DNA from 2 places in the Luteibacter sp. 621 genome. Region 2 is predicted to be linked to the other one. Evidence: predicted binding sites of a transcription regulator. Region 2 holds the regulator's gene; the other holds the start of a gene.
The links. Region 2 encodes HrcA, which represses chaperone genes, less so after heat shock. Its sites were predicted from a motif close to TTNGCACTCNNNNNNNNNGAGTGCNAA; they were not measured.
Positions count from the first base shown of each region.

Region 1: the regulator HrcA is predicted to act here: its motif matches at 3,049-3,075, upstream of groES (co-chaperone GroES).

Region 1 covers NZ_JBNDKI010000002.1:195,057-199,665, reverse strand. Annotated here, with positions in the region: gene ABIE56_RS03080 (DUF1415 domain-containing protein) at 1-81, opposite strand, end outside; gene ABIE56_RS03075 (TlpA family protein disulfide reductase) at 99-632, opposite strand; gene ABIE56_RS03070 (protein-disulfide reductase DsbD family protein) at 629-2,866, opposite strand; gene groES (co-chaperone GroES) at 3,124-3,417, shown strand; gene groL (chaperonin GroEL) at 3,478-4,609, shown strand, end outside.
Region 2 covers NZ_JBNDKI010000004.1:17,931-35,165, reverse strand. Annotated here, with positions in the region: gene recN (DNA repair protein RecN) at 1-1,209, opposite strand, end outside; gene hrcA (heat-inducible transcriptional repressor HrcA) at 1,343-2,401, shown strand; gene grpE (nucleotide exchange factor GrpE) at 2,484-3,011, shown strand; gene dnaK (molecular chaperone DnaK) at 3,142-5,067, shown strand; gene dnaJ (molecular chaperone DnaJ) at 5,197-6,324, shown strand; gene dapB (4-hydroxy-tetrahydrodipicolinate reductase) at 6,321-7,115, shown strand; yybP-ykoY riboswitch at 7,149-7,361, shown strand; gene ABIE56_RS06275 (sodium:calcium antiporter) at 7,367-8,374, shown strand; gene ABIE56_RS06270 (2OG-Fe(II) oxygenase) at 8,473-9,156, opposite strand; gene carA (glutamine-hydrolyzing carbamoyl-phosphate synthase small subunit) at 9,376-10,515, shown strand; gene carB (carbamoyl-phosphate synthase large subunit) at 10,567-13,794, shown strand; gene greA (transcription elongation factor GreA) at 13,791-14,273, shown strand; gene ABIE56_RS06250 (hypothetical protein) at 14,381-14,746, opposite strand; gene ABIE56_RS06245 (roadblock/LC7 domain-containing protein) at 14,798-15,217, opposite strand; gene ABIE56_RS06240 (GTP-binding protein) at 15,214-15,777, opposite strand; gene ABIE56_RS06235 (hypothetical protein) at 15,774-16,217, opposite strand; gene ABIE56_RS06230 (hypothetical protein) at 16,281-16,718, opposite strand; gene ABIE56_RS06225 (PAS domain S-box protein) at 16,715-17,235, opposite strand, start outside.

The DNA.
Region 1 (4,609 bases), on a different contig from region 2:
GAGGTTCAGGCCGATGACGGCACGTTCGAGCCACGTTCGCGTCGCGTCGATGGCTTCCTCGTGTGAGGGAAGGGTATCCATGGGGGGTTCCTAAAGACTCAGGGCGCGAGCCATTCGGCGAGTTCTGCCTCGCTGAACGTGCCCATCTTGCGGCGCAGGATACGCCCATCCGGGCCAACCAGGACGCTGTATGGCAGCACCTGGCGGGTGTTGCCGAACGAGAGCGAGCCGCCGGGGGCGTCACTGGCACCGATGACGATGGGGTACGCCACGGGATCCCTGGCCAGGTGGGTTCGGACTGCCGGTGCGAGGTCCTCGGCGACGCCGAGGATCACGACGCCATGTCGGCCGGCCTCTCTGGCGGCGGCGCTCAGCATCGGCATTTCCTGCCGGCACGGCCCGCACCAGGTGGCCCAGAAGTTGATGAGCACCTTCTTGCCGCGCCAGTCCTTCAACGGTCGCGGTTTGCCATCCGTGCTGAGCCAGACGGCATCGGGTGCCATGTCACCCACGACCGCGATCGTGACGCCGTTGATTTCCGCCGGGTGCTGGCGCCTGTGTTCAAGCCACAGGCCCAGCACTGCCGCCGCCACCGCAAGCAGGACGATCCAGAGCGTGGGCCCACGCCTCATGGGCCCGAGGCGGCATCCAGCGCCTGCCGCACCGTGTCCTGGGTCAGCACGGTGGAAAGCTTTTTCCCATCGCCGCCGCCCTTGGGGTAAACCACGTAGAGCGGCACGCCGACCGAGTGCCACTGCTCAAGGAATGCGGCGATGGTGGTGTTCACGTCGGTCCAGTCGCCCTTCATATAGACGGTGCCGGTGCGCTTGAGCAGGTCACGGAAGGCATCGGTATCCAGCACGGCGCGCTCGTTGGCCTTGCAGGTGATGCACCAGTCGGCGGTCATGTCGACCAGCACCGGCGTCCCGGCGGCGCGGAGTTCGGCGAGTTTCGCGGGCGAATACGGCACGGAACCGTCCGACGCCACCTGGGCGGTGGTCGGCGCGGGCAACCCATGCACCGTCCATAGAGCGGCCACGGCGCCGATTCCGAGTGCCGCCGTGAACACCCAGGCGACCCGGCCACCACGGCTACGCCCGTACCACCACAGGGCCATGGCCAGCAGCACGCCACCACCCAGCACCAGCGCTGCGGCATCGGCGCCACGCTGCTTGGCCAGCACCCACAGCAGCCAGACGGCCGTGAGATACATGGGGAATGCGAGGGCCTGCTTCAGCGTCTCCATCCACCGGCCCGGGCGGGGCAGCATGCGCGCCACGGCGGGAACGAAGCCCATCAGCAGGAACGGCAGGGCAAGCCCAAGACCCAGCGCCACGAAGATGAGGAACGCCACATAGAGCGGCGCCGCAAACGCGAACGCGATGGCCGAGCCCATGAACGGCGCGGTGCATGGGCTGGCGACCACGACGGCGAGCACGCCGGTGAAAAAGTCGCCGGTGGGGCCCGAGCGCGAGGCCAGGCCGCTGCCGACGTTGCCCAGCGAGCCGCCCACTTCGAACACGCCCGACATGGAAAGGCCGATCGCCAGCATGACGTAAACGAGGGCGCCCACGATGACGGGCTGCTGGAACTGTGCACCCCACTGCAGGCCGTGCCCGGCCGCGCGGATGCCGACCACCACCAGGCCCAGCAGGATGAAGGCCAGCATGACCCCGGCGGTGTACCACAGCGCATGCTTGCGGGCAGCCGCGGGGCTCTCACCACTTTCCAGCACGGTGATCGCCTTCAGCGAGAGCACCGGCAACACGCAAGGCATCAGGTTGAGGATGAGGCCGCCCAGCAAGGCCAGGCCGATGGCGGCGATGAAGCCCACCTTCGCTTCGCCACCCGGCATCAGGTTGGCCGGCGGTGGGGTCGGTGCCACCTCGGCAGGCGCGGCGGTGGCCGGGGCCGATTCGCCGGCGTTGCCCACGGTCACGGCGCCCGAGGCGAGGTCCGCGCTCAGGTGCCGCGTCATCACCGGGTAGCAGATGCCGTTTTCCAGGCAGCCCTGGTAGGCGACATCCAGTTCCACTTTGTTCGAGGCGGCCGCACCATTGAGCGGCACCGGTACTTCCACCTGGTCGAAATAGACGATGGTGTCGCCAAAGTGTTCGTCGTGATGGGCGATGCCACTGGGCCAATCCGGCTCGCCCGCGGTCACGCCTGCCGGCGAAGTCACCTTGATCTCGGTCTTGTCGCGGTAGAGGTAGTAGTCCTTGGGCATCGTCCAGCGCAGGAGCAGGCTCTTGCCGTCCTTCGCCAGAGCTTCGAAGCGAAACGCCTGGTCGGCCGGGAGAGCCTGCGCATCCGTACCCGGGGTGGCGGCCGGAGCGCCGAGCAGCGCAGCGCCATTGCCCTTAGCGGCCGGGGCGGCGGGCGGGGCATCGGTCGGGATGGTCGACGGGGCGCCGATGGCGAGCTTCAGGTGCTCGGTGTTGGGCGGGTAGCAGATCTTCGGCTCCACCTCGTGGCAACCCTGGTACTGCACATCCAGGGCCAGCGTCTTGTTTGCCGCATCAGCCAGGGTGTAAGGCAGGGTGGCCTCGATATCGCCGTGGTAGATCTCCACGTCGCCCAGGTATTCGTCGTGCTTCTTGATGCCATCGGGCAGCGCCGGCTCGCCGAGCTTCACCGCGGCAGCATCGGCTGCCTTGATCTTGATCCGGCCACGGTAGAGGTAATAATCCGGCGCAATGCGCCAGTGCAGCTTCACCACGCCCGGCTGGCTGGGATCGGAGGTCAGGTGGAAAGCCTGGGTGACCGGCAGCAGGTTGTCGTCGTCCTGCGCCAGGGCGGGCAGGGCGAACAGGCTAAGCGTGGCCACGGCGGCCAGGCTCCGGATCAGGCGGGCAAACGACGGCATGGTGGCTCCATGGATCAGGGCGTCGATGATTATGACCGGGTGAGTGCGGATTAGCTTGCAGCCGCGTTGCCACACTTCCGGATTAGCTTTTTTGTACCGCCGGCCCTTGAACGGTTTCGGTACGCCGCCATGTCTGCGCCATCCAAAGCTCTTCCGATTAGGGGCGTGCTTTGGCTAGAATTCTGGCACTCACCCCGGCCAAGTGCTAACGGGGTGGCCATTTTCTTATTCATATCAATCACCTGCTTGGAGTTACCATGAGCAAGCTGCGCCCGTTGCACGATCGCGTCATCGTCAAGCGCCTGGAAGAGGAGCGCGTCTCCGCCGGCGGTATCGTCATTCCGGACAGCGCCACCGAAAAGCCCACCCGCGGCAAGGTCATCGCTGCTGGTAATGGCCGCATCCAGGAAGACGGCAAGGTCCGTCCGATGTCGGTGAAGGAAGGCGATACGGTCCTGTTCGGCAAGTACGCCGGCCAGGAAATCAAGATCGACGGCGAAGAGCTGGTCTTCCTGAAGGAAGACGACATCGTGGCGGTCATCGAAGGCTGAGCTTCGCTCGCCTGACCCCTCGCTCTCCCTTTTCAAACTAAATTCCAAAGGATTTATCCCATGGCATCGAAAGAAGTCCGCTTCGGCGAAGACGTCCGCGCGCGCATGCTGAAGGGTGTCAACACCCTCGCCAACGCCGTCAAGGTCACCCTGGGCCCGAAGGGCCGCAATGTCGTGCTCGAGAAGAGCTTCGGCACCCCGACCGTCACGAAGGACGGTGTCTCGGTCGCCAAGGAAATCGAACTGGCCGACAAGTACGAGAACATCGGCGCCCAGATCGTGAAGGAAGCCGCCTCGAAGACCTCCGACGTGGCCGGTGACGGCACCACGACGGCTACCGTCCTCGCCCAGGCGTTCATCCAGGAAGGCCTCAAGGCCGTGGCCGCCGGCATCAACCCGATGGACCTCAAGCGCGGTATCGACCAGGCCGTCGTGGCCGCCGTCGGCGAGCTGAAGTCCCTCTCCAAGCCCACCGCTGATGACAAGGCCATCGCCCAGGTCGGCACCATCTCGGCCAACTCCGATGCCAACATCGGCGACATCATCGCTACCGCGATGAAGAAGGTCGGCAAGGAAGGCGTGATCACGGTTGAAGAAGGCTCGGGCCTCGAGAACGAGCTCGACGTCGTCGAAGGCATGCAGTTCGATCGCGGCTACCTGTCGCCGTACTTCATCAACAACCAGCAGTCGCAGCAGGTTGAACTGGACGACCCGTTCATCCTCATCCACGACAAGAAGATCTCGAACGTGCGCGAGCTGCTCCCGGCGCTCGAAGCCGTCGCCAAGGCTGGCAAGCCGCTGCTGATCGTGGCTGAAGAAGTGGAAGGCGAAGCCCTCGCCACCCTCGTCGTCAACACCATCCGTGGCATCGTCAAGGTCGCCGCCGTCAAGGCGCCGGGCTTTGGTGATCGTCGCAAGGCCATCCTGGAAGATATCGCCGTCCTCACCAACGGTACGGTCGTCTCCGAGGAAGTGGGCCTGGCTCTGGACAAGGCCACCATCAATGATCTCGGCCGCGCCAAGCGCGTCGTCATCACCAAGGAAAACACCACCATCATCGATGGTGCAGGCGAAGCCGGGCTGATCCAGTCGCGCATCGGCCAGATCAAGGCGCAGATCGAAGAGACCTCTTCGGACTACGACCGCGAGAAGCTGCAGGAGCGCGTGGCCAAGCTGGCTGGCGGCGTGGCCG
Region 2 (17,235 bases):
GTCGTCGCCTTCGGCTGGCTCCAGCGCCACTTCAAGGCGGCCGCCGGACATGCCGAGCTCGCCCATCAACGCGGCGACCGATGAACCCAGCCGAGTGGCCGCCTCCGTACGCGCCCTGGATAGCGCAGCGGCCGCGCTGTCGTAGTCGGCGCGCAGGCGGTCGCGCTCGCGGGCGAGGCGCTCGAGTGCGTCGCCGGCACCTTCCAACTCGGCAAGGCGCTCGCGCAGTTCTTCGGCCTTGGCTGTCAGCTCCTCGATCGGCAGGCGATAGCGGCGCGACAGGTCATGCAGATGGGTGAGGTGGGTATCCACTTCGGCCAGGCGTTCGGGGTCCAGCTCCACATCCTGGGCGTAACGGCTCAGGCCATCCACGGCTTCGCCGACCTGGATTTGCGCGCTATCGAGCAGCTCCAGCGTGGGGGCCAGCGTGGCATCCAGTTCGGCCAGGCGGGAAAGCTCGGCGTGGGCGCGGAGCAGGGCACGGCCAATGGCGAACTCGCTTTCACCATCGAGCAGTTCCACCACACCGTTGGCGCCTTCGGCCAGGCGGCCGGCATTCGCCAGGCGGCGGTGCTGGGCTTCCAGCTCATCCAGCGCGGAAGGGGCCAGGGCCCAGCGGTCCAGCTCTTCCAGCTCGTGGGCGAGCAGTTCGATCTGGTGCTCGCGATCGTCGCCGCCCGAGAGCGTGCGGATCCTGGTCACCGCATCGCGCCAGGCCTTCGCCAGCTCGCGCACCCGGGCCTGGGCCTCCTCGTTGCCGGCGAAGGCATCCAGCAGGGCCATCTGGTGCTGGCGCGAGAGCAAAGCCTGGTGCTCGTGCTGGCCATGGATCTCGACGATGAGCGCAGCCAGCGCGGACATCTGCGCCAGGCTGGCCGGGCGGCCGTTGATCCAGCCCTTGGAACTGCCCTCGGTGCGGATCACGCGGCGCAGCTGGCAGGTCTCGCCATCGTCCAGCTCCTCCTGGCGCAGCCAGCCCAGGGCTTCGGGCAGGCCAGCCAGGTCGAACTCGGCGGCCAGCTCGGCGCGGTCGCTGCCGGCGCGCACCATGCCGCTATCGGCACGGGCGCCTGCCAGCAGCATCAGGGCGTCCACGAGGAGGGACTTGCCGGCGCCGGTCTCGCCACTGACCACGGTAAGCCCGGGGCCAAAGGCCACTTCGGCTTCTTCAACGACGGCAAACTGGCGGACGTAGAGCGAGGTGAGCATGGGCACCGAAAGGGGTGAAATGGAATCACGCCGATTGTAGCGGCAGGCGTGTCGCAGGAACCGAGACTTGCAAGCCAGCCGCGCAGACCTTATTGATAGCGCCTGTTACCGGACCCTTTAGCCCACCACGCGCATGAACCCGTTCTCTGGCCAAGATATCGATGCTCGCGCGCGGCGGCTGTTGCGTACCCTGATTTCCCAGTACCTGTCCGACGGCGAGCCCGTCGGCTCACGCACCCTGGCGAAGTCCTCTGGCCTGGAAGTCAGCCCGGCCACCATCCGCAACATCATGGCGGACCTGGAAGAAGCCGGGCTCGTCGCTTCGCCCCACACCTCGGCGGGGCGTATCCCTACACCGCGTGGCCTGCGCCTGTTCGTCGATAGCCTGCTGGAGCTGAAGCCGCTGCCGCGCGATGACATGGCTCGCCTGCAGGGCGGCCTGCCGGGCCACCAGACGACCACGCGCGACCTGCTGGGCAACGTTTCCCACCTGCTTTCGGCCATGACCCACTTCGCGGGGGTGGTCACCGTGCCGCGCCAGGGCGATTTCCCCTTGCGCCATATCGATTTCGTGAACCTGCCTGATGCCCGGGTTCTGGTGATCCTGGTGTTCTCGGATAACCAGGTGCAAAACCGCGTGGTGCAGCTTTCCCGGCCTATCGATGGCCGGGAGCTGGAGCAGGCCGCTAACTATCTTAATGCCCATTTCGCCGGGTTCCGGCTGGCGGATATCCGCGCCCACCTGGCCGCGGAACTGCGTGAAGCCGGGGGCGAGCTCAACCGCCTGCTGGCCAGCGCGGTGGAACTGGCCACGGCCTCGTTCGGCGATGAAGATACCGACGATGTGCTGGTGAGCGGCCAGACCAACCTGATGGGTTATTCCGAGCTGGCCGATATCGACCGCCTGCGCGACCTGTTTGATGCCTTCCAGCAAAAGCGTGAGCTGCTGCAGTTGATGGAAAATTGCGTCAAGGCGCCTGGCGTGCGGTTGTTTATCGGCGAGGAATCGGGCTTTTCGGCCCTGGATGGCTGCAGCATCGTGACGGCCACCTACGGAACCAGCGGGCGCATGCTCGGCGCGATCGGAGTTATTGGACCGACGCGTATGGCATATGAGCGGGTGATCCCGGTGGTACAAGCCACCGCCGGATTGCTCAGCGATGCCTTGAATCGCGCCGTGGCGACCTCATAAACCGCCACGGGAGGCGGGTTTAGTAATCCCCGCGAATGTCCGGCCCCTTCACGGGGGCCGTAGGCTTACATTTGGAGTAAACATGCAGAACCACGATCCCCACGCGACGGATCCGGCGCAGGACGGCGATAACAGCGTCAACGCCGATTTCGACGCCCTGGCCGCCAAGCTGGCGGTTGTCGAGGCCGAACTGGCCAGCGCGCGCGAGACCGTGCTGCGCGAGCGGGCGGAGATCGAAAACCAGCGCCGCCGCCTGCAGCGCGACCTGGAGCAGGCGCGCCGTTTCGCCAACGAGAAGCTGCTGGGCGACCTGCTGCCGGTGTACGACAGCGTGGCCCTGGGCCTCGCCAATGAAAACGCCGATGCGAAGACCCTCCGCGAGGGCCTTGAGCTGACCCTGAAGCAGCTGGAAAAGGTCACCTCGTCGAACGGCCTGGTCCTGGTCGATCCGTTGCACCAGCCGTTCAACCCGGAACACCACCAGGCGATCAGCGCGGTCGATTCGGCCGAGCACGCGCCGAACACCGTGGTGGCCGTGGTCCAGAAGGGCTTTGTGCTGAACGACCGCCTGCTGCGCCCGGCGCTGGTCGCGGTCGTCAAGGACAACTGAACAAAGCCCCGCGCGGCGCCGTTTCCGGCCCGCCGGGGAGTCTCACCACGTATTGAATCGATGGGGCACGTCCCCCATTTCCAAACCAGTCGCGGCCGCGGGGGCCGCATTGAAATTCGGAGCAACTTTTATGGCCAAGATCATCGGCATCGACCTCGGTACCACCAACAGCTGCGTTGCTGTGATGGAGGGCACCACGGCGCGCGTCATCGAGAACTCTGAGGGCGACCGCACCACGCCGTCCATCGTCGCGTTCACCAAGGACAACGAAGTACTCGTTGGTGCGCCGGCCAAGCGCCAGGCCGTCACCAACGCCAAGAACACCTTCTACGCCGTGAAGCGCCTTATCGGCCGCAAGTTCACGGACGCGGAAGTGCAGAAGGACATCAAGCTGGTCCCCTACGGCATCGTCGCGCACGATAACGGCGACGCCTGGGTGCAGACCGCCGATGGCAAGAAGATGGCGCCGCAGGAAATCTCCTCGAAGGTGCTGATGAAGATGAAGAAGACCGCCGAGGATTTCCTGGGTGAGTCGGTCACCGAAGCGGTCATCACCGTGCCGGCGTACTTCAACGACAGCCAGCGCCAGGCCACCAAGGATGCAGGCAAGATCGCCGGCCTTGACGTCAAGCGCATCATCAACGAGCCGACCGCGGCTGCCCTGGCCTACGGCCTGGACAAGACCGGCACGGCCGACCGCAAGATCGCCGTGTACGATCTGGGCGGCGGCACGTTCGACGTGTCGATCATCGAAATCGCCAACGTCGATGGCGAGAAGCAGTTCGAAGTGCTCGCCACCAACGGCAACACCTTCCTCGGCGGCGAAGATTTCGATAACCGCGTCATCGATTACCTCGTGGAAGAGTTCAAGAAGGAGCAGGGCATTGACCTGCGCCAGGATCAGCTCGCCCTGCAGCGTCTTAAGGATGCCGCTGAGCGCGCCAAGATCGAACTCTCGTCGGCCCACCAGACCGACGTGAACCTGCCGTACGTCACGGCTGATGCCTCGGGCCCGAAGCACCTGAACATCAAGCTGACCCGCGCCAAGCTCGAGTCGCTGGTGGAAGACCTGGTCAAGGGCACCATCGAGCCGTGCCGCACCGCGCTGAACGATGCCGGCCTGCGCGTTTCGGATATCAACGAGGTCATCCTCGTCGGTGGCCAGACCCGCATGCCCAAGGTCCAGGAAGCCGTGAAGGACTTCTTCGGCAAGGAAGCACGCAAGGACGTGAACCCGGATGAGGCCGTCGCCGTTGGCGCTGCCATCCAGGGTGGCGTGCTGGGCGGTACCGTGAAGGACGTGCTGCTGCTCGACGTCACCCCGCTTTCGCTGGGTATCGAAACGATGGGCGGCGTCATGACCAAGCTCATCGAGAAGAACACCACGGTACCGACCAAGGCCTCGCAGACCTTCTCCACCGCCGACGACAACCAGACCGCGGTGACCGTGCACGTGCTGCAGGGCGAGCGTGAGCGCGCCAACGCCAACAAGTCGCTGGGCAAGTTCGATCTGTCCGGCATCCGTTCGGCACCGCGCGGCACCCCGCAGATCGAAGTCACCTTCGATATCGATGCCAACGGCATCCTGCACGTGTCGGCCAAGGACAAGGACACCGGCAAGGAACAGAAGATCGAGATCAAGGCAGGCTCGGGCCTGTCCGAGGACGAGATCCAGCGCATGGTGGCCGATGCCGAGGCCAATCGCGAAGAAGACAAGAAGTTCCACGACCTGGTCCAGGTCCGTAACAAGGCTGATCAGCTGGTCCACCAGACCCGCTCGCAGCTGAAGGAGCACGGCGGCAAGATCCCGGCCGAGCAGCTCGCCAGCATCGATGGCGCGGTGTCCGAACTGGAGAAGGCCAAGGATAGCGATGACAAGTCGGCCATCGAGTCGAAGATCGCCAACCTCGAGCAGGTCGCGCAGTCCCTGTACGCCGCCGCCCAGTCGGGTGGCGCGTCGGATACCGCGCAGCAGTCGGCTCCGGGCGGCGGTTCGGCCCAGCCCGATGACGTGGTCGACGCCGAGTTCACCGAAGTCAAGGACGACAAGAAGTAATCGTCCTCGTGGTGGGATCAGTGGCGCGGATAGTTTTCCGCGCCACTTGTCAGACGTATCAATGACGCGACCGCGCCGGGGCGAAAGCCTTCGGCGCGTTTGTCCGTCCAAGGGAAAGCAAAGCGGCACATGAGCAAGCGCGACTACTACGAAATCCTCGGTGTGGAACGTACCGTCACCGAAGGCGATCTGAAAAAGACTTTTCGTCGCGTCGCGATGAAGTACCACCCTGACCGCAATCCGGATGATCCGGAGGCGATCGACAAATTCAAGGAAGCCAAAGAGGCCTACGACGTACTCTCTGATGCGCAAAAGCGCTCGGCGTACGATCAGTACGGTCACGCCGCCTTCGAGGGCGGTGGCTTCGGTCGTGGCGGCGCCGGTTTCGGCGACGTCGGCGATATCTTCGGCGATATTTTTGGCGACATCTTCGGCGGTGGCGGCGGTGGTCGCCAGCGCGCACGCCGTGGTGCCGACCTGCGCTACATCATGGAGCTCGATCTCGAAGAAGCCGTATTCGGCGTCGAGAAGAAAATCGAGATCCCCACCCAGGTCAATTGCCACCACTGCAACGGCACCGGTTCGGAAGACGGCAAGGTTTCCACCTGTTCCACCTGCGCTGGCCACGGCCGCGTGCGCATGCAGAACGGCATCTTCTCCATCCAGCAGGCATGCCCCACGTGCCACGGCTCGGGCCAGAAGATCGACAAGCCCTGCAAGAAGTGCCACGGCGAGGGTCGCCTCGAGGAAGAGCGCACGCTGTCGGTGCAGATCCCCGCAGGCGTCGACAATGGCGACCGCATTCGCCTCACGGGCCAGGGTGAAGCCGGCCCGGCGGGCTCGCCTGCGGGTGACCTGTACGTCGAAGTGCGCGTGCGCGAGCACAAGATCTTCCAGCGCGATGGTTCGGATCTCCACTGCGAGATGCCCATCCGTTTCGCCCAGGCGGTACTCGGTACCGAGCTCATGGTGCCGACGCTGGATGGCGAAGTCGCGGTAAACGTTCCGCCGGAAACGCAGACGGGCCAGCAGATCCGCCTGCGCGGTCGTGGCGTCAAATCGGTTCGTGGTGGCCGCACGGGCGACCTCATCTGCACCGTGGTGGTCGAAACGCCGGTACGCCTGACCAAGGAACAGCGCGAGATCCTGCAGCAGCTGGAAGCGACGTTCGTGGGCGAAGACGCTGCCAAGCACACGCCGCGCTCCAACAGCTTCATGGATGGCGTGAAGGACTTCTGGTCCAGGGTCACCTCATGACCCGCCCCGTTCGTCTTGCCATCAGCGGCGCCTCTGGCCGCATGGGTCTCGCGCTGCTCAACCTCGTGCGCGATGACGAACGTTTTGAGCTCGTTCGCGCGGTGGTTTCGGCGCAATCGGCACGGCTGGGCAAGGCCGCCTATGGCGATGTCTCGGCGCTGCGCTTCACCGGCTGGGATGAGCCCAGTGGCGTGGATGTCGTCATCGACTTCAGCGGTCCCGAAGGGCTCGCCGCCGCGCTGGATGTGTGCGAGGCCACCGGTGCCGCGCTGGTGACGGGCACCACCGGGCTCGATGCCGCGATGGAGCATCGGCTCGCCCATGCCGCCGAGCGTATCGCCGTACTGCGCGCCGCCAACTTCAGTCTCGGTGTGGCCGTGCTTACGCGTCTTCTGCGGGAGGCCTCGGCCGCCCTTCCGGGTTGGGACATCGATATTGTCGAGGCCCACCACAACCGCAAGGAAGATGCGCCGTCGGGTACGGCGCTGGCGCTGGGCCACGCGGCGGCGGCCGGCCGCGATGTAAAGCTCGAGGATGTGGCGGTGTACGCCCGCGAGGGGCGTCCCGGCGCCCGCGAACTGGGCACCATTGGCTTTGCCGTGGTTCGCGGTGGCGATATCGTCGGCGAGCACCAGGCCCTGATCATGGGGCAGGGCGAGCGCATCGAGCTGGGCCACCGTGCCACCGATCGCAGCATCTTCGCCCGCGGCGCCCTGGAAGCGGGCGCCTGGATCGCCGGCCGTGCGCCTGGCACCTGGGCCATTGAAGACGTCATCGCCGCCAAGGTCTGACCGCGCGGTTCTCGAAACCGTGTTAACATCCGCGCCGATGTCATTGGGGAGTAGCCATCCTCGTTCCCCCTGAGGAGTTCGCGTCAACAGACTTGGTGGTCGCAAGACCCCATGGCGCGAACGGCAGTAGCGTGTGGAGAGCACGCTGCCGGCCCGGCGAGACCTTTGGCCATCGACATGCTCACCCGGCCGGGCGAGCGGTGTCGTTGTGCCATCGGTTTTCGTGCGCTCGCCCGGCCTGTTGCTAATCCATGCTGCTGACCACCTTTCTGTTCCTGGTATCCGCCGGGGCCATTTATTTCACCTGCGAATACTTCGTCAACGGCGTCGAATGGTTCGGGCGCAAGCTCAACCTGGGTGCCACCGCCACCGGCACGGTGCTGGCGGCGTTCGGCACGGCACTGCCAGAGAGCGCGGTGACCTTTGTCGCCGTGATGTTCGGAAAAACCCCCGAGGCCAAAGATATCGGCGTGGGTGCCGCCCTGGGCGGCCCGCTGGTGCTGGCCACCATCGCTTACGCGGTCGTAGGTTTCGCTTTATATGCCGGCCGTAAGCGACTGAATCGCGGCGATAGCCGGGTTCGGGTCGACCACCAGCGCCTCGCCCGCGACCAGTCCTGGTTCCTGGCCATCTTTATCGTGAAGGTAGGCCTTGGCCTCATCGCCTTCGCCTGGAAGCCGTGGCTGGGCGTCCTGTTCCTGCTGGCCTACGGCCTGTACGTATGGCGTGAGATCGGCGACGACAGCTCGGCGCCCGAGGAGGAAGAGCTCGAGCCTCTTTCGTTCCGCCCCCGTGATGCCGACCCGGCCATGAGGTGGGTGCTGCTGCAGACCGGCCTGGCCTTGGTCGTGATCGCGATCGCCTCGCGCGTCTTCGTCTGGCAGCTGGAAGCCTTTGGCGAGTTCTTCCATCTGTCGCCGCATCTGGTGGCGCTGGTGCTCAGCCCCGTGGCGACGGAGCTGCCTGAAACCGTGAACGCGCTGATCTGGGTGCGCCAGGGTAAGGAGCGCCTCGCGCTGGCCAATATCTCCGGGGCGATGATGATCCAGGCCACCATTCCCAGCTCGCTGGCGCTATTCGCCACCCCGTGGCTGTTCGATACGCCGCTGATCGTGGCTGGCGTCATCACCATGGTGGCGGTGATCGCCCTGTGGGCCATGTTCCGTCGCGGTGCCGTCGAGGCGCGCTGGCTCATGCCGATCGGGGCGCTCTATGGCGTATTTGCGCTGTTTGTCGCCTGGTATTTCGGCAGGGGGTGAGCGGTCGGCTATCCCATCGCGCGCAAGCGCGCTCCTGCGGGAACCTGCGCAGGTCTCGTGTAGGAGCGCGCTTGCGCGCGATGGCCCCGTCGGGCCGGTTAATCCCGGTGCGAGGCGCTGCGGTCGCGGTCGGCGCCAACCTTGCGGTCGAGCTTGCCGAAGATCTTCTTGAACGCCCGCGAGAACTTGCCGCGCTTGGTCTTGCGGGCCTTTTCCTCTTCCGAGGTGAGCCAAGCCACCTGGATGACCCGGCGCTCGCCCTCGTAGGGCAGGTGGCCGTGAAAGGAATTCTCGGCGCGGCGGAACACGGCGAACTCGCCGTACAGCGGCTTGAGTTCCGGGGCTACGGTGTCGTCGATATTGTCGATGGACGCCAGGAAGCGCAGGCAGCCATCGCTGGTATCGGGCCACATCGGGTTCAGGTAGATCAGTGCGGTGGCGATCTTCGATTTGCTGTCGGTGTGGATGGTGCCGTGGCGGCGGTTCAGGTGCCGGCACAGGGTGACCAGGGTGGGGTAGGTCTCGAGCCCCTCGATGCCCAGGTGCCGGCCAATGGCCGCGGAGAAGGCCCGTGAGGTCATCTGGCCCACCAGCTCGTTCACCGACGGGCCGCAATCCGCGGCGTCGTACGGGAAGAAGCCGGCACTGGAGTACTGGGGGAAGTCGCGGTCGAGCTCGCCGCGGGCTTCATCGGGCAACTGCCCATGGGCGATCATGAACGAGAATGGCTCGTGCCGGATGTCAGTATCGGGACGATCCAGGCGGGCAGGGTCGAGCAACATGGCAGGTAATTCTCGGTCAGGTACCACTAAGGTCAATTGTATCGTGCCAGAAGCGTGATCCGGCACGTAATCCTACGTAAACATCCAGTCTAAGCCGGTGGACAGAAGGCCTCTTCACGCCTACAATTCTTACCCGCCCAAACGTTCCCATCCCCAAGGCCCACGAGCCGCTATAAAAGCAGGCTTGCGGGCTTTGCTGCACCCGAAGGCGGCCATCCCATGCGTACTCCTGCTCTGCTTGCTCTCGAAGACGGCAGCGTTTTTCACGGCCACGCGGTCGGTGCCCGCGGCGAAACCGTTGGTGAGGTGGTGTTCAACACCGCCATGACCGGTTATCAGGAAATCCTGACCGACCCGTCGTACAACCAGCAGATCGTCACCCTGACGTACCCGCACATCGGCAACACCGGCACCAACGACGTCGACGTCGAAGCTGACCGCGTCCACGCGGCCGGCCTTATCGTGCGCGATGTACCGCGCCTGGCCAGCAACTGGCGCAGCCAGGAACCGCTGCCCCATTACCTCGAGCGCCACAAGGTCGTGGCCATCGCCGGCATCGATACCCGCCGCCTTACGCGCATCCTGCGTGAGAAGGGCGCCCTGAACGGCTGCATCGTGGCGGGTGACGCCATCGATGTGGAAGCTGCCGTGGCGAAGGCGAAGGCCTTCCCGGGCCTTAACGGCATGGATCTGGCCAAGGTGGTCAGCACGACCAAGACCTACCAGTGGAACGAGGGCGTTTACGACCTCGACAAGCAGGCGTTCTACAACGCGCCGAAGAAGTTCCGCGTGGTGGCCTACGACTACGGCGTGAAGCAGAACATCCTGCGCCTGCTCGCCGGCCGTGGCGTGGATATCACCGTGGTGCCGGCGCAGACGCCCGCGGCCGATGTGCTCGCGATGAACCCGGATGGCATCTTCCTCGCCAACGGCCCGGGTGATCCGGCCGCCTGTGATTACGCGATCGAGTCGACCAAGACCATCCTCGACACGAAGATCCCGGTGTTCGGCATCTGCCTGGGCCACCAGATCATGGCGCTGGCCATCGGCGCGAAGACGCTGAAGATGAAGTTCGGCCACCACGGCGCGAACCACCCGGTGAAGGACCACGACACCGGCCGTGTGCTGATCAGCTCGCAGAACCACGGGTTTGCCGTGGATCCGGCGACGCTGCCGGCCAACGTGCGTGTCACTCATACCTCGCTGTTCGACGGCTCGCTGCAGGGCTTCGCCCTGACCGATCGTCCGGCGTTCTGCTTCCAGGGTCACCCTGAGGCGAGCCCGGGCCCGGAAGACGTCGGCTACCTGTTCGATACGTTCATTGCCGCGATGGAAGCGCACAAGGCGAAGCAGGCGTAACACGCCGCGCGCCCACACCTTCCATCCAGCCTTCGATTCGCGAGAAAAACCATGCCAAAGCGCACCGACCTAAAGACCATCCTCATCATCGGCGCCGGCCCGATCGTCATCGGCCAGGCCTGTGAGTTCGATTACTCCGGCGCCCAGGCCTGCAAGGCCCTGAAGGAAGAGGGGTACCGCGTCGTCCTGGTCAATTCGAACCCGGCGACGATCATGACCGATCCGGATACGGCCGATGCCGTGTACATCGAGCCGATCAACTGGCAGACCGTCGAGCGCATCATCGCCAAGGAGCGCCCGGATGCGGTGCTGCCCACGATGGGCGGCCAGACCGGCCTGAACTGCGCCCTCGACCTGGCCGATAACGGCGTGCTCGAGCGCTACGGCGTCGAGCTGATCGGTGCATCGCGCGATGCCATCCGCATGGCGGAGGATCGCGACCTGTTCCGCAAGGCCATGGCCGATATCGGCCTGGAATGCCCCAAGGCCGCCGTGGCCCGCTCCATGGAGCAGGCGCTGGAAATCCAGCAGACGGTGGGCTTCCCGACCATCATCCGCCCGAGCTTCACGCTGGGTGGTTCGGGCGGCGGTATCGCCTACAACAAGGAAGAGTTCGTCGAGATCGTCGGCCGCGGCCTCGAGCTTTCGCCCACGCACGAAGTGCTGGTGGAAGAATCGGTGCTGGGCTGGAAGGAATTCGAGATGGAAGTGGTCCGCGACACCGCGGATAACTGCATCATCGTGTGCTCGATCGAAAACTTCGACCCGATGGGCGTGCACACCGGTGATTCGATCACCGTGGCCCCGGCCCAGACGCTGACCGACAAGGAATACCAGCGCCTGCGCAACGCCTCCATCGCCGTGCTGCGCAAGATCGGCGTGGATACGGGCGGCTCCAACGTGCAGTTCGGTATCAACGCCGAAGATGGCCGCGTGGTCGTTATCGAAATGAACCCGCGCGTGTCGCGTTCGTCGGCGCTGGCCTCCAAGGCCACCGGCTTCCCGATCGCCAAGGTCGCGGCCAAGCTCGCCGTGGGCTACACGCTCGATGAACTCAAGAACGACATCACCGGTGGCCTCACCCCGGCGTCGTTCGAGCCGAGCATCGATTACGTCGTCACCAAGATCCCGCGCTTCGCGTTCGAGAAGTTCCCGGCCGCCGATGCCCGCCTCACCACCCAGATGAAGTCGGTGGGCGAGGTGATGGCCATGGGCCGTACGTTCCACGAATCGATGCAGAAGGCCCTGCGTGGCCTCGAGATCGGCAAGACCGGCCTGAACCCGACCGGCCTGGATATCGGTAGCGAAGACGGCTTCCAGACGCTCAAGCGCGAGCTGCGCGAACCGCGCCCCGATCGCGTGTTCCACGTGGCCGATGCGTTCCGCGCCGGCCTGTCGCTGGAAGAAGTGCACGACCTGACCCGCATCGATCCGTGGTTCCTCGCCGCGTTCGAAGACATCGTGATCACCGAAGGCGAAGTGCAGCGCCAGGGCCTTACCGCACTGGATGAGCCGCGCATGCGTGAGCTCAAGCGCATGGGCTTTGCCGATGCACGCCTGGCCGAGCTGGTCGGCACCGACGAAAACGCACTGCGTCACCTGCGCCGCACCCTGGGCGTGCGCCCGGTGTACAAGCGCGTGGATAGCTGCGCGGCCGAGTTCGCCACCACCACCGCGTACATGTACAGCACGTACGAGGAAGAGTGCGAAGCCAACCCGACCAACAAGGACAAGATCATTGTCCTGGGCGGTGGCCCGAACCGCATTGGCCAGGGTATTGAGTTCGACTACTGCTGCGTGCACGCCGCGCTCGCCCTGCGCGAGGATGGTTTCGAAACCATCATGGTCAACTGCAACCCGGAAACCGTCTCCACCGATTACGACACCTCCGATCGCCTGTACTTCGAGCCGCTGACGCTGGAAGACGTGCTCGAAATCGTGGACCTGGAAAAGCCCAAGGGCGTGATCGTGCAGTACGGCGGCCAGACCCCGCTGAAGCTGGCGCGTGCGCTTGAAGCGGCTGGCGTGCCGGTCATCGGCACCAGCGCCGATTCGATCGACCTGGCGGAAGATCGCGAGCGCTTCCAGAAGATGATCCAAAAGCTGGAACTGAAGCAGCCGCCGAACCGCACCGCGCGCAACGCCGACGAAGCGCTGGCCCTGGCCCGCGAGATCGGCTACCCGCTGGTGGTGCGCCCGAGCTACGTGCTCGGAGGCCGCGCCATGGAAATCGTCTACGCCGACGCGGATCTCACGCGCTACATGCGCGAGGCCGTGCAGGTGTCGAACGAATCGCCGGTGCTGCTTGATCGCTTCCTCGACCACGCCGTCGAGGTGGACGTGGATATCGTGGCCGATGCCGAGGGCAACGTCCTTATCGGCGGCATCATGGAGCACATCGAGGAAGCCGGCGTGCACTCGGGCGATTCGTCGTGCTCGCTGCCGCCGTATTCGCTGACCCAGGAGGTGCAGGATGAAATGCGCCGCCAGGTGAAGGTGATGGCCCGTGAATTGAAGGTCGTCGGCCTGATGAATACGCAGTTCGCCATCCAGGGCGATGACGTTTTCATCCTGGAAGTGAACCCGCGCGCCTCGCGCACCGTACCGTTCGTGTGCAAGGCCACCGGCATGTCGCTGGCCAAGATCGCCGCGCGCGCCATGGCCGGCATCTCCTTGGAAAAGCAGGGCACCACGAAGGAAATCATCCCGTCGTACTACGCGGTCAAGGAAGCGATCTTCCCGTTCCTGAAGTTCCAGAACGTGGATCCGATCCTCGGCCCCGAGATGAAGTCCACCGGCGAAGTGATGGGCGTGGGCCGTACGTTCGGCGCCGCGTTCGCGCGTGGTCACGAGGCCGCCGGCATCAAGGCGCCGCCGAAGGGCAAGGTGTTCATGTCGGTGCGCGATGCCGATAAGGACCGCCTGCTGCCGATCGCCCGGGAAGTAGCCCAGCGCGGTTACACCGTGGTGGCTACCTCGGGTACCGCGAAGTTCCTGCAGGATAACGGCGTCGCCGCCGAGCGCATCAACAAGGTGCTCGAAGGCCGCCCGCACATCGTCGATCTGATCAAGAACGGCGAAGTGGTCTATATCGTCAACACCACGGAAGGCAAGCAGGCCATTTCCGATTCGTTCTCGATCCGCCGCGAAGCGCTGCAGCAGCGCGTCACGTATTCCACGACTGTTGCAGGCGCGCGTGCCCTGGTGCACTCGCTTGATTTCCATGCGGAGCCGGAAGTCAACAGCCTGCAGGATCTGCACAAGGAGCTGAAGGCATGAGCGCAACCCGTCCTCCCATGACTGCGGTGGGCGCCGATCGCCTGCGCGATGAGCTGGAGTACCTGAAGCGCGTGAAGCGCCCGGAGATCGTCGCGGCCGTGGCCGAGGCCCGGGCGCATGGCGACCTGAAGGAAAACGCGGAGTACCACGCCGCGCGCGAAATGCACGGCTTCAACGAAGGTCGCATCAACGAGCTCGAGGCGGCGCTGTCGAACTCCGAGATCATCGATACCGAGCGCCTGGCCGTTGCGCCGCGCATCGTGTTCGGTGCCATCGTCGATCTGGTCGATCTGGATTCCGAGGCGGAAGTGACCTACCAGATCGTGGGTGACCTGGAGGCGGACATCAAGAAGAACCTGATTGCCGTGAGCTCTCCGATCGCGCGTGCGCTGATCGGCAAGAACGAAGGCGATGAGTTCGATTTCGTCGCCCCTAACGGCACGAAGACGTACGAGATAAAAGGCGTTCGTTACAAGTAAAAAAAGGGCCCCGCGGGGCCCTTTTTTAGTTGTAGGAGCGCTTGCGCGCGAAAGGTCTTGCCGCAAGCACCCATCGCGCGCAAGCGCGCTCCTACAGGCGGGGTATGTCAGATCGCCAGCGCAGTCGACACATCCGCCGTACGACGGCGCGCCAGCGCCAGGTTCGACTTGGCGCGATCGAGCACCACGTAGAAGAACAGGCCGCTGTGCTGGGTCACCGGGTTGATGATGTGGTACTGGCTGCCCAGCGTGATCAGGATATCCTCGATGGATTCCTTGATGCCCAGCGCCGACATCGTCTTCAGCTTCGAGCGCACCACCTCGGTGTTTCCCGCGGCGGCAATATCCAGGTCGAACGAGGCGGCGTTGCCGGCGGTGCCCAGGCACATGCCGCTGTTTGCATCCACCAGCGCGGCGCAGATCGCGCCATCGGTGGTCATCAGGTTATCGAGCGATTCGTTGAGCGTAGCCATGGTGGTTCCCCTTGTTTGAAGTGCGTAGCGTGGTGTGGAGCGGCCGCGTGCTCAGGGTTTGAGCGCGGCGATGATCTGGGCCGCGCATTCGCGCAGTGCCCAAAGGCTGTTGCCCAGCAGCAGGTCCGGGCGGGCAAGTACGGCCAGCACATAATCGTTGCGCTCCCCGCGCATGGCGATCAGCTGGATCTGGCGTGCCTCGTATTGCAGGCTCACCACGTTGAGCGGCCCGGCAGCCACCTGGTCGCCGGCGGCTTCGCCCAGTGCGCTCAGTGAACTGATCACGGCGGCCAGGCGCCTCTGCATCCCCTCGTCGAGCACGCCCGAGAAGGCGGCCGGGAAACCATCGGCGGTCGCCAGGATCGCGCCTTCGGCACCGTTCAGGCGATCGACCAACGCTTGTAGGAACTGCTCAAGCACGTAGCGCTGCGTGCGTGAGAGCGGGCGGGCGGGTTCGTTGAGCACGGTCATGGGGCGGCCTCCATGCGCAGCGTGTCGGCTTGCGCTTCAATCTGTACGAACAACACATCCAGGAGCAGGTTCACGTCATCGCGTTGGCGCACATCTACCGAGAACACCGGTGCGGCGAGGCCGCGCGCAGCGAGGTGCGCCGTCACGTCATCGGCCTGGCGCGAACCTGGTTCATCGGTGCGGCCAACGCCGACCACGGCGCGGGACGCCCGGAACAGGCCGTCGAACGCATCAAGGAACGGATCGATACCACTAAGGCAGTCGGCGCGCGTCGCATCCACGAGCAGTACCGCGCCCAGCGCGCCTTTGCCGACCATGGGCCACATGAAGGAGAAGCGCGACTGGCCGGGTACGCCGTAAAGCCGCAGCGTGCCGCCGTCGTCGAGCGCCACTTCGCCGTAATCGAGCGCCACCGTGGTTGAGGCCTTGCCATGGGCGGCAAGGTCGGTGTTGCGCACTTCGGTCGCCACCGGCGGCCGTGTGCTGATCGCTGAGATGGCGGTGGTCTTGCCGGCACCCATCGGTCCAAGGAAAACGATCTTGTAGTCGCGTTGGTTCACCCGTGGCTCCCCATGCCAAGCGCGCGGCGCAGCTTGCCCATGGCCGCATGCAGCGGCCCCCGTGCGGGCGCGTCGCGACGGGTTGGCGCGTCCTTGTCGAATGTTTCGGTCACATCCAGCCAGCCGCACAGGCGGCAGCCGGCGAGCAGGGCCAGCACATCGGCCTGCCGGGCCGGGTGCGCGGCCAGCAGGTGATCCAGCGAGGTCGGCTCGCGGATGAGTTGCGACGCAACCCGCAGGAACGTATCGCGGCGTTCGAGCGAACCAAAGTCTGGCCAGCGTTTCAGGCGGAGTCGGCGGTGGCGTTCGAGGTTCAGTTCATCGACGGCCCACGGGCGCCCCAGTGCGATCGCCCACAGCACGTGCGCCATGGAGCAGCGCAGGGCGTCGGCCGGAACCTCGCCCGCGGTGGCGCGTGCGCTCAGCGCTGCATCGCTCATGGCGGCGGGCAGGGCGGCCGCAACCGCGGGGGCTACCCAGCCCGCGTTCGCCGTGGCATCGATCTATGCGATCGGGCCGGCGGTGCCATCGATCTGCAGGCGCTGGCCGGTCGCGCCGGCATGGGTTGCGTGTGCCAGCCACGCATCGACCGAGGTGGGCGATGTTTCGACGGCGGCCCGCGCAACGTCGCCAAACGGGCTGTTCGCCGCCCGCTGGCCCTGCGCGATCGTATCGGCGAGCTGGCCCGTATGCGGCCAGCGATCGAGGAAACGGATATCGGGCGCGCTCGCGCGGCGCGGCCCAGCGACAATGCGAATCACCTTATCGCTGGGCGTGCGTGGCAAGGCGGCCGGGTCCGTGCCCAGCAGCACATCGCAGCGCTCCACAGGCACCGTGCGCCAGCGCACTCCCGCGGCGCGCAGGGCCGCGCGCAGTAGCAACGCATCCTCCAGTGGCATGGGCGCGAACGCCACGGAAAGGCGCCCCGCCGCAGACGTCATGCGGCCGCCTGCGAAAGCGAGCGCTCGCGGCGCTCGCGCGCCACGCCAAGCAGCCAGCGCAGGTTGCCGTCCACGTCGAAGATGGGCGAGAGGAATAGCTCGTTATCGAACGCCTCACCATGTTTGCGGTAGTTGCGTACCACGACCTGCGTCGCCTGGCGTAGCGATATGGCCCGGCGCAGCGCTTCGACGGCAGCTGGGTCCGTTTCCGGGCCCTGCAGGAACCGGCAGTTGCGGCCAACGCACTCGCGGGCGCTGTAACCAGTGAGTTGCTCGAAACGGCGGTTAACGTAGGTGATCGGCAGGTCGGGTGCCTGTGCATCCACCAGCACCACGCCCGCAGCAATGGCCTGCAACGTATCCTGCAGGTCGCCCATGCGGCCGCGGGTGGCGCCGAAGTTATCCAGGTCCACCACGGTGATGATGCGGAAGCGTGCGCCATCGAGCGTGGTGGTGCGCGCCTGGAACAGTAGGATCTTGTCCGCGCCGCCCTGGCCGCGCAGGTGGCCTTCGCTAC